DNA from 3 places in the Arcicella sp. LKC2W genome. Region 3 is predicted to be linked to each of the others. Evidence: riboswitches for the same ligand, from Rfam matches in the RefSeq annotation. Region 3 holds a riboswitch; each other region holds the start of a gene.
The links. Region 3 has a riboswitch for cobalamin ahead of VB796_RS04950 (TonB-dependent receptor plug domain-containing protein). Riboswitches for the same ligand answer to the same signal wherever they lie in the genome.

Region 1: linked by a shared signal. The riboswitch ahead of metE (5-methyltetrahydropteroyltriglutamate--homocysteine S-methyltransferase) and the one ahead of VB796_RS04950 (TonB-dependent receptor plug domain-containing protein) in region 3 are both predicted to bind cobalamin.
Region 2: linked by a shared signal. The riboswitch ahead of VB796_RS22490 (hypothetical protein) and the one ahead of VB796_RS04950 (TonB-dependent receptor plug domain-containing protein) in region 3 are both predicted to bind cobalamin.

What each region holds. Positions count from the first base shown of each region.
Region 1 is NZ_JAYGIN010000021.1:66,529-71,378, forward strand. Features, by position in the region: gene metE (5-methyltetrahydropteroyltriglutamate--homocysteine S-methyltransferase) at 1-1,862, opposite strand, end outside; cobalamin riboswitch at 2,031-2,231, opposite strand; gene VB796_RS17310 (carbohydrate-binding domain-containing protein) at 2,700-4,850, shown strand, end outside.
Region 2 is NZ_JAYGIN010000038.1:10,033-14,882, forward strand. Features, by position in the region: gene VB796_RS22480 (DUF3179 domain-containing (seleno)protein) at 1-11, shown strand, start outside; gene VB796_RS22485 (superoxide dismutase) at 271-996, opposite strand; cobalamin riboswitch at 1,336-1,581, shown strand; gene VB796_RS22490 (hypothetical protein) at 1,714-1,944, shown strand; gene VB796_RS22495 (DUF5522 domain-containing protein) at 2,280-2,414, shown strand; gene cobT (nicotinate-nucleotide--dimethylbenzimidazole phosphoribosyltransferase) at 2,411-3,421, shown strand; gene VB796_RS22505 (adenosylcobinamide-GDP ribazoletransferase) at 3,426-4,214, shown strand; gene cobC (alpha-ribazole phosphatase) at 4,199-4,762, shown strand.
Region 3 is NZ_JAYGIN010000004.1:314,925-319,774, reverse strand. Features, by position in the region: gene VB796_RS04950 (TonB-dependent receptor plug domain-containing protein) at 1-1,663, opposite strand, end outside; cobalamin riboswitch at 1,769-2,061, opposite strand; gene VB796_RS04945 (response regulator transcription factor) at 2,167-2,847, opposite strand; gene VB796_RS04940 (hypothetical protein) at 3,005-3,136, opposite strand; gene VB796_RS04935 (acyl-CoA thioesterase) at 3,150-3,683, shown strand; gene VB796_RS04930 (acyltransferase) at 3,680-4,777, opposite strand.

The DNA.
Region 1 (4,850 bases), on a different contig from region 3:
CGAATAGCAGGTTCATCTATTTGAATAACCTTGATTCCTGCATTTTCTAAATCCAAAACTTCATCACGGATGGCAAGTGCAATTTGGAAAGCCGTCGTTCTACGTGGCTGGTCATCTCTCACAAACGACCATTGCAAAATAGTGATTGGCCCTGTCAACATTCCTTTCATCAATTTATTGGTTTTTGACTGGGCAAATTTTGACCAACGAACCGTCATTGGAGTCGTTCGTTCTACATCACCATAAATAATTGGCGGTTTCACACAACGGCTACCATAACTTTGTACCCAACCATTTTGGGTGAAAACGTAGCCAGAAAGTTGTTCTCCGAAGTATTCAACCATATCATTTCGTTCAAATTCTCCGTGAACCAACACATCTAAGCCAATTTTTTCCTGCCAAATGATTGATTTTTCGATTTCCTTTTCAATAAAATTATCGTACTCAATTTGAGAAATTACGCCTTTTTTCAAATCTGCTCTCAACTTGCGTACTTCGTCAGTTTGCGGAAAAGAACCAATCGTTGTAGTTGGAAATAAAGGTAATTGCAATGCTTTCAATTGTAATTTCTGACGAATAGGGAAAGGATTTTGACGCACCGAATCAGTAGGTGTAATTTCCGCAACTCGTTGTTTTACAAATGGTTTGTGAATCAAAACTGAAGTTTTTCTATGTTCAATAACTCTTTGATTTTCAGCAAATGCTAATGAAATATTTAGGTCATATTTTGAATCTGCAATTTTCCCTAAGGCAACCACTTCTGTTAATTTTTGCTTAGCAAAAGCAAACCAACTTTTAATTTCTGGCGTTAAAACCGTTTCGTTTTTCTCCAAATCTAAGTCGCAAGGAGCGTGCAAAAGAGAACACGAAGGAGCAATCAAAAGTCTATCGGTAGCTAATTGCTCATTTGCCGTTTGAATAAAACTCAAGGCTTTTTTGTAGTCAGTTTTCCAAATATTTCGTCCATCCACAACACCCAACGACAAAGATTTATCTGAATCCACAAAATGTTTCAGGGTTAAAATATCACCTAATTGAGCAGGGCAACGGACTAAATCAATATGTAAACAATTGACAGGCAGGCTGGTAGCCAAATTGATATTGTCGCCAGAACACTCAAAATAGGTTGCCAAGAGAATTTTTAAGGCAGGCACACTTTCTCTGATAGTTTGGTAGGCTTTCTGAAACGCAATAATCTCATTTTCAGTTAAATCTAAGGTCAAGCATGGTTCATCTAACTGTACCCAAATAGCACCTTTGGCAGCTAATTCCTGTAAAATTTCAATATAAATAGGAAGAATTTTATCCAATAAATCAATCCTTTCAAAACCTGCTTCCTTTTCTTTTCCTAATAACAAAAACGTTACTGGCCCAACCAAGACAGGTTTTGTAATAATTCCTAAAGATTTTGCCTCTTCAAAATTCTGAATGGCTTTATTTGAAAATCGCTTAAAGTCTTGATTTTTAGTGAATTCTGGAACGATATAATGATAATTGGTATCAAACCATTTAGTCATTTCCATGGCCTGAATATCCGCCTGTTCGGTTTGCAAACCTCTCGCCATAGCAAAATATACATCAAGTTCAGAATTATGCTGATTGTCAACCAATACTTGATACCTTTCTGGAATTGCCCCTAACATCAACGACGTATCGAGTACATGGTCATAAAAAGAAAAATCATTGGATGGTACTAAATTCAAACCCGCATCCACCTGTGTTTGCCAATTTTGTTGACGAATTTTACTGCCAATGGTACGTAATTCTTCTTCCGAAATTTTGCCTGCCCAAAACTGTTCCAAGCCTTTTTTCAATTCTCGTTGGTTACCTATGCGTGGATAACCCAAATTGTGTGTAATCATGGTCTTTTTGTTTTTTTAAGTGAAAAAAACTCAAGACACCCAAACCGTCATTTAAAGTTGTATGCACACGATTTTTCCAACAACGTTATCCAAACGGACAAACTTGTGGTATCGTTTCAATGAAATAAAAATTGTTCAATGCGTGGCTTACACACTTTTCGTGAGCGTATAATCATTGAGATAGAAGGCAAGTCTCCTGACTGATAACATCTCTCCCGCCCTTCTCATTCTTTCGGAACAATGGGCAACGTGGGGATTGACTTGTTTCAAACTGAAACGGTTAAATACAGTAGCACGACTGTTCGTGATTCGCACACGATTCCTTTTTAATTTTCCCTTTACAGAAAAACCAACTATCCGATTGACGGGTATTTTTGAGATATTGCAAAGGTAAATATAGAAGGTTTTATGATTTTTGAAATTCTTTAAAATGTAAAATATATGGTTATTTTATCTATTATGTTGATTTTTTATTAAAATATTATCTTTAAATTATTGATTAGTTAGATAAATTATCATTTTGGATAAATGAGAAATTTAAAGTCAGGTTTGTTAATATTTTCATCTTCTACTAATAATTGCCCAAGTAGATTTTTGCCTAATTGAGATTTATCGTAACAATTTTTTAACAAGTATTTAATCTTGAAGCAATATGTAAAATCCTAACGGTGTATTTTATAGAAATAGATACCTTTATTAAGTGGGGCGATTGTGGTTGTATTTGGGTAATTAAGTTATACCCATTTTCAGTAGAACAAAAGATTATTACACATAATCGGTTCTTTTCCCTGTATAAATTTAATTCATGCTATTCTTGGCATTTTCTCTAAAATTAAGATGATGATTAAAAAAAGTCTCGTAGTCGTTAGCATCGTGCTGACCCTTATATTGAGTTTCCAGTCGTGCAAGACTGATGAAATAACAGCAGTTCAAACAGGAAGTATTACTGCACTTACTTGTTCAAGTACAACATTTTCGGCTGCTGCTACAAGCGGGGCTTCTTATACTGCTATTGCCAGCGTGCCTTATACTGGTGGCAATGGCGTTGCTTATACCGCAGGAACGCCCGTCGCTTCATCAGGAGTAACGGGGCTTACGGCAACTTTATCAGCGGGGACTTTGGCAACTGGTAGCGGAACTGCCAGTTTTGTGATTACGGGTACACCTGCAACGGCTGGAACTGCCAGTTTTCCTATTGATTTAGGTGGACAAAGCTGTACGTTATCATTGCCCGTAGTAGCTTCAAAAGCTAATATTTCTACCTTAATTTGTACCGTTGCTCCTGCCGTTGGTACCAATGGAACGGCATACACAGGCACCGTAACAATGGCTTATACAGGTGGAAATGGTGGAACTTATGATGTTTCGGTGGCATCTTCAACGGGTGTAGAAGGGCTTACGGCAACTTTAGCGGCAGGAACGTTAGCAAATGGTGCAGGAAATTTAGTTTATACCATTGCAGGAACGCCGACTTCGGCAGGAACGGCTACTTTTAATTTGAGTTTGGGCGGACAAAGTTGTACCGTTACGCTTGCCATTGCGGTAGGTTCTACGGGTACGGCAAGTGCTGCTAAAGATACCGTTGTGATTGCCTATTCAGGAACAAGTGCTGCCATTAATAATCCTTATCAGTCCTCTGGAGTAAGTGTTGCAGTAAGTGGTGCGGACGTTACTGTTACTTCTACCAATACGACCAAAGAAATCGTATATCTACTATCGGGTACTGCCTCAAAAGGTAGTTTCAAAATTTACAGTGAATATAAATATAACATTACTTTAAAAGGCGTGAGTTTGACCAATAGCACTGGCCCAGCCATTAATAGTCAGTCAAAAAAGAAGGGTACAATTAATGTTTTAGCAGGAACAAGCAATACCTTGATTGATGGGGCAACTTATGCTACCAGTAGCGAAGACCAAAAAGGTACTTTTTTCAGCGAAGGACAATTGAGTTTTATGGGAACTGGTACTTTAAATGTAACAGGAAATAGCAAACACGCCATTGTAGCAGATGATTATATTGAAATTAACGATGCCAATATTGTAGTAAAATCTTCTTTAAAAGACGGTATTCACGCAAATGATTATTTCTTGATGAATACAGGAACAGTTACGGTGACTTCTTCAAGTGATGGTATTGTGGCGGAAGAAGGTTACGTAGCCATTAATGGTGGAACCATCAATGTCAATAGTGTTGATGATGGAATAACGGCTCCGTATGAAGGCACAGATGCCACAATTACGCCTTATGTCTTAATAAAAGGAGGAAAAATAACGGTCACAACCACAGGCGATAAAGGTAATGCCATTAAAAGTGAAAGTTACACAACAATTGGAACTGCCGACGCTATAACTTTAACGGTTTCAGGGAAAGGTTCTAAAGGAATAAAAACAGGCGGAGATTTTACGCTGACTTCAGGAACGATAAAAATTACAACCACTGGAGCAGCCTATTATGTAACTGCTGATTTAGATATTGCAGCACCAGCAGGCATTAATTGTGATAAAAATTTGGCTATCAAGGGTGGAAATATAACCGTAAATAGCTCAGGAAGTGGAGCAAAAGGTATTAGTGTTGACGGTACTGCAACGATTAGCGGTGGTACAACAAATATAACTGCATCTGGTGCTAAATACACTTATAGTACAACACTCACGAGTGAAGCAAAAGGTTTTAAAAGTGACGGGGCATTCGTCATGAATAGTGGTGAACTAAATATTGCAGCAACCGATGATGGACTAAAATCAGGAACTTCCATTACAGTGAATGATGGGACTATCAACGTAACAAAGTCGTATGAAGGAATGGAGTCAATTATTATTACCATTGCAGGTGGTGTTACCAATTTAACCGCTTCGAATGATGGAATTAATACTTCTTACGGAACAGTTTCTGGTGGAACGGAATCAAACGATAACAGCCAATTAACAGTAAGTGGTGGTGTTTTGATTGTAACAGGTTCAGATGCGATTGATAGCAATGGGAACTTT
Region 2 (4,850 bases), on a different contig from region 3:
ATCGTTATTGAGGTTTAATGTTTGTTTTATCACTTCATTTTTATGGAACACTTGAATCGGAAATTAGGGGTTTGGATTAATGTTGATTAGTGGTAAATCAGAGTCAACCAATTTAATGATTCGACTGAATCACAACCAACATAAGAAATGCAGATTAATCAGGTTCTTCGTCAATTTTGAGAAACCTTCTATAATTTAAAATACAGAAATTGACGAAGAACCATTTTAAACGCAATGCTCAACAGGATATTTCAAGATTTCTCCATCATTTTATCTTGTCATTTTCAAGGCAATGTCAAGTCTTTGAGCGGCATTGTCCCAATTCATATAGTTGAAAAGTTCATCTACAAAATCAGCCCGTTTATTTTTGTATTTCAGATAATAAGCGTGTTCCCAAACATCCACGACCATCAAAGGAACAATGCCCCAAACGGTTAATTTTTCATGATTCTCAACCTCCAAAATCATCAAACGATTACTTTGTGGATGAAAGCCTAAAAGTCCCCAACCGTTGCCATCCACATTTTTAGAATGATGAGCCAATTGTACTTTCATTTTATCAAAAGAACCAAAATCTTTCTCTATTCGCTTCAATAATTCACCCTTTGGTTCAGATTTTTTATTGGTAATATTTGTCCAAAAAATAGTATGCAGAACATGGCTTGATAGGTGTAACGACAGTTTTTTTGTCCAATAATCTACCCCTTCAAAATTACCACTTTCCAAAGCCTTATTAATTAACCCAGTGGCTTTGTTGGCAGTATTTACCGCTCCCCCGTGATGAGCCGTGTAGTGCAATTTTAGCACATCAGCAGGCATAAAAGGTTCTAAAAATGATTCAGAATAGGGCAATGCACCCAGCACAAATTTTCCAGTTTCATCGGTTAATTTATCCAAACCACTTTCATTGAGTGTCGCACTAAAAACGTCGTTTCCTTTCAGCAAACTTGCCCCTGTGATGATGGCAGTATTTGCCAAAAATTGATTTCTTGTCATAATAAATAATTTTTTAGTACATAGCCTACTACCGCACAGGCAATAATAATGTAAGGTTCGGTATTTTTTTTATACTTCCAAAGTAAAATAATTGTAAAGACGGAAATTTGTATCGTAGGAATATCAATGAAGGGTTTCTTACCATAAGCATTGAATCCGCTGTTGATTCATTGATTCGGGTTTGCTATTAATCCACCTTATTTATATTTCAAAAGCCGTGACTCTTGATTAAAGCATTAGTCTTGGTTCAAGAATCTAAAATATAGTTTCTTACACACTTTTGATGTATTTCAATAATTCAAATGTGTTACCCAAGACCTAAATCTAAAAAAAACTCCTACCTTTGGCTCAGTTTATGGTGCTTTACGTTTGAAATTCGTCAAATCTAATGCTTAATAGGGAAATCGGTCAAAGCCGATACTGTCCCCGCAACTGTAAGTTTTATAAAGTCATTACCATTCTTCAATAACCACTGGGAAAAGTTGACAGTAAGCAGAGTTAATTCTGGTAACTGATAATTGAAATCGGGAAGGTTCGGTAAGGATAAAACGAGTCAGGAGACCTGCCATTGAATCATTCTTGGTTTTTGTTTACGGTGGATGAACAAAATTGAGCGTTCGATTATCCTTTCCCGTAGAAATATATTTTGAGTTTTAAGAATAATAAATGGTGTAATACCTCCTTTGACCGTCTATTTCCTGCAACACAAATTACTAAATGTTAAAAAACATTACACAAATCACTTTTGTAGCCTTATTATTCGCTACGCAAACGCTTTTTGCTCAGAAATCTATTTTGGTTTCCGATTCCCAATCACTCGACGAAGTGGTAGTTAATGGCATTAAAGTACCCACCAAACAAAGTCAAACTGATAAGGTAATTACGGTTATTGGTCAAGAAATCTTGGAAAAAAATTGGAAACCTCGGTATAGAAATTGGTGGACGTAATTCCTTAGAATACTTTCCTGAGTATCTCTACTTGAGTAAAGGGTAGTAAAGGAAGCTCAGTTTCAGCCGACAGTTTTCAGGATAGAATGGCTGTTTGTATATGAATTATTCAAGAGTTTTGGTTGAAGACTTGAAAGAAAATTAAAACAATGGAAAAAAATAATTGTAACCGATGTGATTCAGTTGATTTGGGTGTTACTAATCCGAAAACGAAGTCGCTTGAAGAATATTTAAAGAAAACCTATTTCACAAATATTTGCAGTTCTTGTACCTATTCACTCGAAAAATTGCTGAGACAAGCCACAGAGACCCAATTCCCATCAACTGGGATACCCATGATTGAAAATTTACACTATTATTTAGAAAACCGCTTTTGGGTATTTACAGAATTATACCACTTAAGTAGGGGTTTTTGTTGCAAAAATGGTTGTCGGCATTGTGCTTATGGCTTTAAAAAAGAAAAAATATGACATCAATACAAGAAATACTACAACGCAAAATTGATTTTAAAACCAAGCCATTGGGTGCATTGGGCGTTTTAGAGAAAATCGCCTTTCAAGTTGGCTCTATTCAGAATAGTTTAAATCCAGTTTTAAAGAACCCTACAATTGTAGTTTTTGCAGGTGACCACGGTGTAGCAAACGACGGACTAAGTGCTTATCCTCAAGAGGTTACTTATCAAATGGTACTGAATTTTCTGCAAGGTGGTGCCGCAATAAATGTATTTTCCAAGCAAAATAGTATTACTCTAAAAATTGTGGATGCAGGCGTAAATTATCATTTTGAATCGAACCCTAATTTAATTAATGCCAAAGTAGCCAGAGGAACACGGAGCTTTTTGCGAGAAAAAGCCATGACTCCCTCACAACTGGAGGACTGTTTGCAAAAAGGGAAAAAAATCGTGAACGTAGTTGCCCAAACAGGCTGCAATGTAATTGGTTTTGGTGAGATGGGTATTGCCAATACTTCAGCCGCAGCTATGCTGATGAGTTATTGTTGTACAATCCCGATCGAAAACTGTGTAGGCCGTGGCACTGGAATAAATGATTTACAGTTAGAAAATAAAATATCTCTACTCAAAATAGCCGCCAACCTTCATGGTACTATCACGAACCCAATCGAGATATTACAAACATTTGGGGGCTTTGAAATAGCCCAAATGGTTGGGGCAATATTGGCCGCTTTTGAGAAGAATATGCTGATTTTAGTAGATGGTTTCATCGCAAGTTCGGCTTTTTTAGTAGCTTTTAAAATCAATACAGAAATTATTAAAAATGCTATTTTTTGCCATCAGTCAGAAGAGCAGGGACATAAAAAAATGTTAGCATTTATGCAAGCTGAGCCACTTTTGCAGCTTAATATGAGGTTGGGAGAAGGGACAGGCTGTGCAGTTGCCTACCCGATAATAGAATCAGCAGTTAATTTTCTAAACCAAATGTCCAGTTTTGAGTCGGCAGGCATAAGCAATAAAGATTGAAATTATGAAAAACGAATTACGGATTTTTTTCACGGCATTGATGTTTTATACACGCATACCTTGTCCGTCCAGTACCGACCATTCTCCTGAGTATATCAATAAAGCGACACGCTATTTCCCATTAATTGGTTGGATTGTTGGCGGAGTCTCATTTGTGATTTATGCTTTCTTTTCATTACTTTTTGATATAGAAATTGCCGTAGTGCTTTCGCTTGTAGCAGGTATCTTGTGTACGGGGGCGTTTCATGAAGACGGTTTTGCTGATGTTTTTGATGGCTTTGGCGGTGGCTGGACAAAAACCAAAATTCTTGAAATAATGAAGGATAGCCGAATAGGAGCCTACGGAGGTATTGCTATCGGTTTACTTATGGTTTTAAAGATATTGGTTTTGAGCAAATTATTAGTAAAAATAGCGAGTACAGAATACATTACATTACTACTTATATTTGTCTCGTATCATGCTTTGGCACGCCTTACAGCGATAAATATTGTTTTTAATAGCGAATATGCTCGTGAAGACGAAACCTCCAAAGCCAAACCCATAGCCAAAGGGCATACTTCCGTAGAAATAACAGGGGCATATCTATTTGGTTTAATGCCGTTAGCTACTTTAGGGCTTATTTATCCGCTATTTTTAATGGTAGCTTTACCTCTATTATTGCTTTATTGGTATTCAAATAGGTATTTCAAAAAATGGTTGGGAGGTTATACTGGCGATTGTCTTGGAGCAACTGAGCAATTTGGTGAAATCATCGTTTTATTAACATATCTGGCTATATGGAAATATATATAATTAGGCACACGGAAGTGGAATTAGGAAAATCAGTATGTTATGGGCAAAGCAATCCTCCATTGGCAGATACTTTTTTAGAAGATGTTGCTCTTTTAAAAGCAAAACTACCCACGGATTTCGATGGAGTATATTCAAGCCCATTGCTCAGATGCAAATTATTAGCTGCTGAACTTTGCTCTCGTCATGTGCAGTTTGATGATGCACTAATGGAGCTGAATTTTGGAACTTGGGAAGGAAAGTCTTGGAACGAAATCCCGTTTTCAGAATTAAACCCTTGGATGATAGATTTTGTAAATGTTGCCCCGCCAGAAGGTGAAAGTTTGGTGAATATGCACGCAAGAATTAGTAGTTTTATAGAAAGTTTACGAATTAAACCTCATCAAAAAGTTTTAATTATTACTCATGCAGGGGTGATTAGAAATATTTTTAGTCACATTTTAAATATTCCCCTTAACAATATTTTTAAGCTATCAATAGCATACGGAGAGGTTTTTAGGATAAGACTTGAAAAAGACAATTCGATGGATAAGATTCATTTTAGAAGTTGATTCATTAATCTTCAGAATTACTTTGTGGTAGATTGAGTGAGGTCATGTTTTTACCACAAGGCTGTCTCTTATTTATGGTATTGCAGAA
Region 3 (4,850 bases):
GGGGAACGTAAATTAATTGTTTGCCAATAATATCAACGGCATAAACATCATAGACTTTTTGCTGAGACGCATCGGTATAAGCATAAGTAGCTAAAACGCCCCCTAATATCCTATCCTTCAAATACTTAATGCTACCCGTAATCTCAAAACCTTGACTTAAAACTTGCTGTAAATTCTCTACTCGATAGCCTTTATCTGGATTCCAGTACGTCCAATTATCAATCAAATTATGATAGACATTTACGCCTAATGAAGCATTGAGATTGGCAGAAACAACTTGTTTCCAATTTGCTCCAACTTCCTTGTTCAATCCGCTTTCAGGCTGAATATTGATATTGCCTAATACTTTCCAATAACGTTCATTAAGCGTTGGTAAACGGTAACTTTTGGCAATATTTCCTGTTAATTTAATTTGTGTTTTTTCGTTTGAAATCACCGCATATTCTAAACCAAAAGATGGCGTAAAGGGAGCAACATAACGAGTTGAAAATGCCTGACGTAGATTTAGTGAAGCGGTTAATTTTTGAGTAAATTGTTGGCGTAACAATGCAAAAACATCTTGTCGGCTTTCGGTGATTGAGCCACCACCATAACCATCTACTTTGGCGACGTAATGCACAAATTCACCCCCAATTCTCAAAGAAGTTTGTTGGAAGGAATCTTTCTTTTTTATTGAAAATTCGTGTTCGGCACGAGCAATGTATCTATCTGTTTCTGAATGACTTGGATTTAGAAAATCACCCGTTCCGTAATCTAAAATATCTTTAATAAAACCTGCTTTTACATTGGTATTGCCAAATTGATAAGCTGATAAAACACGGTAGGCTTTACTTTGCGTAATTTCCCGAAAAGCAATTACATCGGGCTGAATGGCTAATTTATTATCGGTCAACCAAATATTCAAAGAAAGCGTATTTCCATTCTTTTTCTTCAAATATAAATCTTGGATAAATCCTTTTTGGGCAGTTTCAGAAGGTTCAATTGGGTAAGTTCTCCCTGTATTGTCGGTTCTTTCGGTTGCGTTAAAATGGTTGTTAAATTGACTTCCGTACAACAATGTTTTTCCAGAAAATTGCAAACCAGATTTACTAATTTTTACAAATCTCAAACCTGCTTGTCCGTTATAATTATCAAAACTTGCATACTGACCGCCAATGGTAAAATTTGTCCCTTTTTGTTTCCATTTTGGAACGGAACTTAATAAAATACTTCCTCCAACCGCATCCGTACCTACGCAACTGGCGGCTGAACCGTACTGAATTGACATCTCGTCGAAACCCAAAACAGGAACGGTTGAAAAATCCGTTTGCCCTGCCATTGGACTATTGATATTTAAGCCATTCCAAAGTACCGCCGTGTGCATTGCCGACGTTCCACGAAAGGAAATACTCGTCAGTTGCCCAGAACCGTAACTTTTAAAAGCAATTGGTGATTGAAATTGTAGGAAATCAGCTAAGGTTTGGAATTGAAATCTGGCTAAAGTGGCTGAATCTATTTTTTGCACTTTCAAACCCGCCATAAAGTGTTCGGTAGCAAAACCCGTAACTTTTACTTCATCAATTTGCTTGTTGGCAATCTCTTGGGCGTAGCCAAACAAGGGTAAAACCAAACCCACTAATGAAAATAAAATCCGAGAACGTACAGAATACACGACAAGAGACATAACAACATTCGTTAAGCCTTGACCGACGGAAGCACCGCTGAAATTGACCAAGAAAATAAAAAGAGAAAATCTAACGCTCGATTATGTTTATCTTCCGTAAACAAAAACCAAGAATGATTTAATGGCAGGTCTCCTGACTCGTTTTATCATTACTGAACCTTCCCAGTTTTAGTGATTGGTTATTAGTGATTGGTTATTAGGCACAAGTATTAAAAATACCATTAACCAATAACTAATTAACTAATAACCAATAACCAACAACCAGTGGTTATTGAAGAATGGTAATGACTTTATAAAACTTACAGTTGCGGGGACAGTATCGGCTTTTACCGATTTCCCTATTAAGCGTTAAATTCGTTCGATAACGAATAGAAAGCACCATAAACTGATGCAAAGGTAGTGGGAAAATTGAAAAATATTATGGTATCACGGGATTTTTTCCCGTGAGGCGTGTTTTAAACGGATACTTGCAAATCACACGGGAAGGATTCCCGTGCTACATTTTACACCTCCAATCTAAACCCAACGCCGTGAACATTGGTTAATTTAACGCTTGGGTCTTGGCTGATATATTTACGAAGTCGAGTAATAAAAACATCCAAACTTCTGCCTTTGAAATAGTCGTCGTCTCCCCAAATAGCGATAAGGATTTTATCTCTCGACAAAGTTTCATTTTTATGCTGAACCAAAAACTCCAAAAGGTCAGATTCTCTGTGCGTTAGGTCTTGAATTTTTTCTTCAAAAATGAGCTTTAGATTTTTGGTATCGAAAGTATATTTGCCGAGTGTATGAATTGCTATGGGTTGTTGATTGCTCTTTTTACCCGTTCTTTTCAAAATAGCTTCGATTCGCAAAACCAATTCTTCAATGCTGAATGGTTTTGTCAAATAATCGTCCGCTCCCAATTTCAAGCCTTTAATGCGGTCTTCTTTCAAAGATTTTGCCGTCAAAAAAATGATTGGCACATCACTTCCCGTACTCCGAATGTACTCTGCAAGCGTAAAACCGTCCATTTCTGGAAGCATCACATCAAGAATATAAATATCGTATTGATTCTGTTGAAAGGCTCTTTGTCCTGCTTTTCCTGTTGTTTGGAGGTTTATTTCGTATCCTTCTTGCTCAAGATTGTCTTTTACTACAAACCCTAAACTATCGTCGTCCTCAACTAATAATATTCTTGTCATTCGTTTTGTATTTGAATATGTTTTCGATGTTAAGCCATCGAACTACATTTACTTGCTAATTTAGGGGTTTTGAAGAATATTTACAATTCATTCTACTTTGCCCTTCTTCAACCACGCTTATAAACTAACTTTGTATTGATAAAGGTAGGACAGGTTTCTAACCTGTCGAATGTACTTCATTGACAGGTTGGAAATCTCTCAAATGTACTTCATTGACAGGTTGGAAATCTCTCAAATGTACTTCATTGACAGGTTGGAAACCTGTCCTACCGTATAAATTATAACTCATCACTTCCAAAAATATGTTCCAATTAGATTCCAATAAAACTTATCCCAAGAAATTATATTCAAAAGCGGTCATTCGTTTCCAAGATTGCGACCCGCTTCAACATTTGAATAACGCTAAATACTTTGACTATTTTTTCAATGCTCGGGAAGACCAAGTAGCAGAAGTTTATCAATTTGACTACAACGATTATTTTATTCATAATCAAACATCATGGGTGGTTTATAACCATCAAATTGCTTATGTGTCGTCTGCAAAAGTGAGTGAATGGGTCAAAATAATTTCATCAGCCATTTATCATAACGAAAATACGTTAGTTACAGAATTTGTTATGACCGACTACGACTGTAAAACGGTTCGTGCTGTACTTTGGACGACCTCAAAATACATTGATGTACGCACAGGGAAAAAGACCAATCACCAACCAGAAGTAGAAGTATTTCTAAAAGCCATCTGCGTTGAAGGCATTGATTTTGAACATATTACATTAAACGACAGAATAAAAGTCATTAAAAAAGAATTGGCAGAAGGTACATTTATGCTATCTTAAAGTGATTTTGATTTGGCAGGAAAAAGTTTATCTCGTAAAGCCAAAAATGGAATTTCTATCGTTTTAGAAAGTATCCATCCCAATAGATAAACCAATCCAAAATAGACAAAAAACGCCCCTAATTTAATGGGGAAATGGTTATCTAAATACTCCCCAATAGGTAATTTAAACCACCAAATCAATGGCCAATGAATGATGTACATTGAATACGAATACAAACCCATCGTTGCCATACCCTTGTATATTTTTTCAAGAAATGGAGGCAATTTTATTTCAGAATAAATACTTAATAGTAGAATTCCCCCAAAACCTAAATATAAAGAGGTAAAGCCCCAAGTAATCATTTGTGGGTTTTCATCCCAAAAAATGGCACAAGGTAAAAGCAAGATGAAACTTGCGATGCGGAGAAGATTTTTATTATTGGTAACGAAACTGCCTAATTTTTCACGATGAAAATGGTAGAAATACGACAACAGCGTACCAAAGAAAAGCGAGTCAATCCGTAAATGCGTAGGCGAAACGTTGGTAACGTGAGAGAAAGGCATCGTTAAAGTTGCATGAATTCTGAGTGCTAAACTTCCGATGGCAATTGCACAAAACAAATAGGGAATGGCTTTAAAAGGCGTTTGACTTGCTTTATTGAAAAACAATAAGGCTAAGAAAAGCAACGGGAGCAACAGATAAAAATGTTCTTCTACATCAATCGACCATGTATGAATCCAGAATGCGTTGCCACCCACATAATTTTTGTAGAAAAGAGCCTCTACTTGTATGGCATGATAATCTATTTTGGCAATGGGGTCAAGTTTTGTTTGAATGATATAAATAACAATAAGCAGGTAAAACAAAGGATAGATTTTTAAGCCACGACGCACAAAAAAGCGTATAAAATCAATTTTACCTGTCTTTTTGAATTCCCCAAACAACAAACCCGAAACCAAGAAACCACTCAAAACAAAAAATAAATCCACACCAACCCAGCCAATTTTGTACATAAATAAATTGATTCCAAAATGTCTAAAAAGAGTTAGAGATACAGCAATGGCTCTTAAAAAATCAATGGCTTGGTTACGATTATTGGAGATTGTACTCATATTTATTTTATTTTGCGAAATACATTATGGGCAATTCTTTGTAACAAATTTACGCTGAATTGTTGAAAATAAA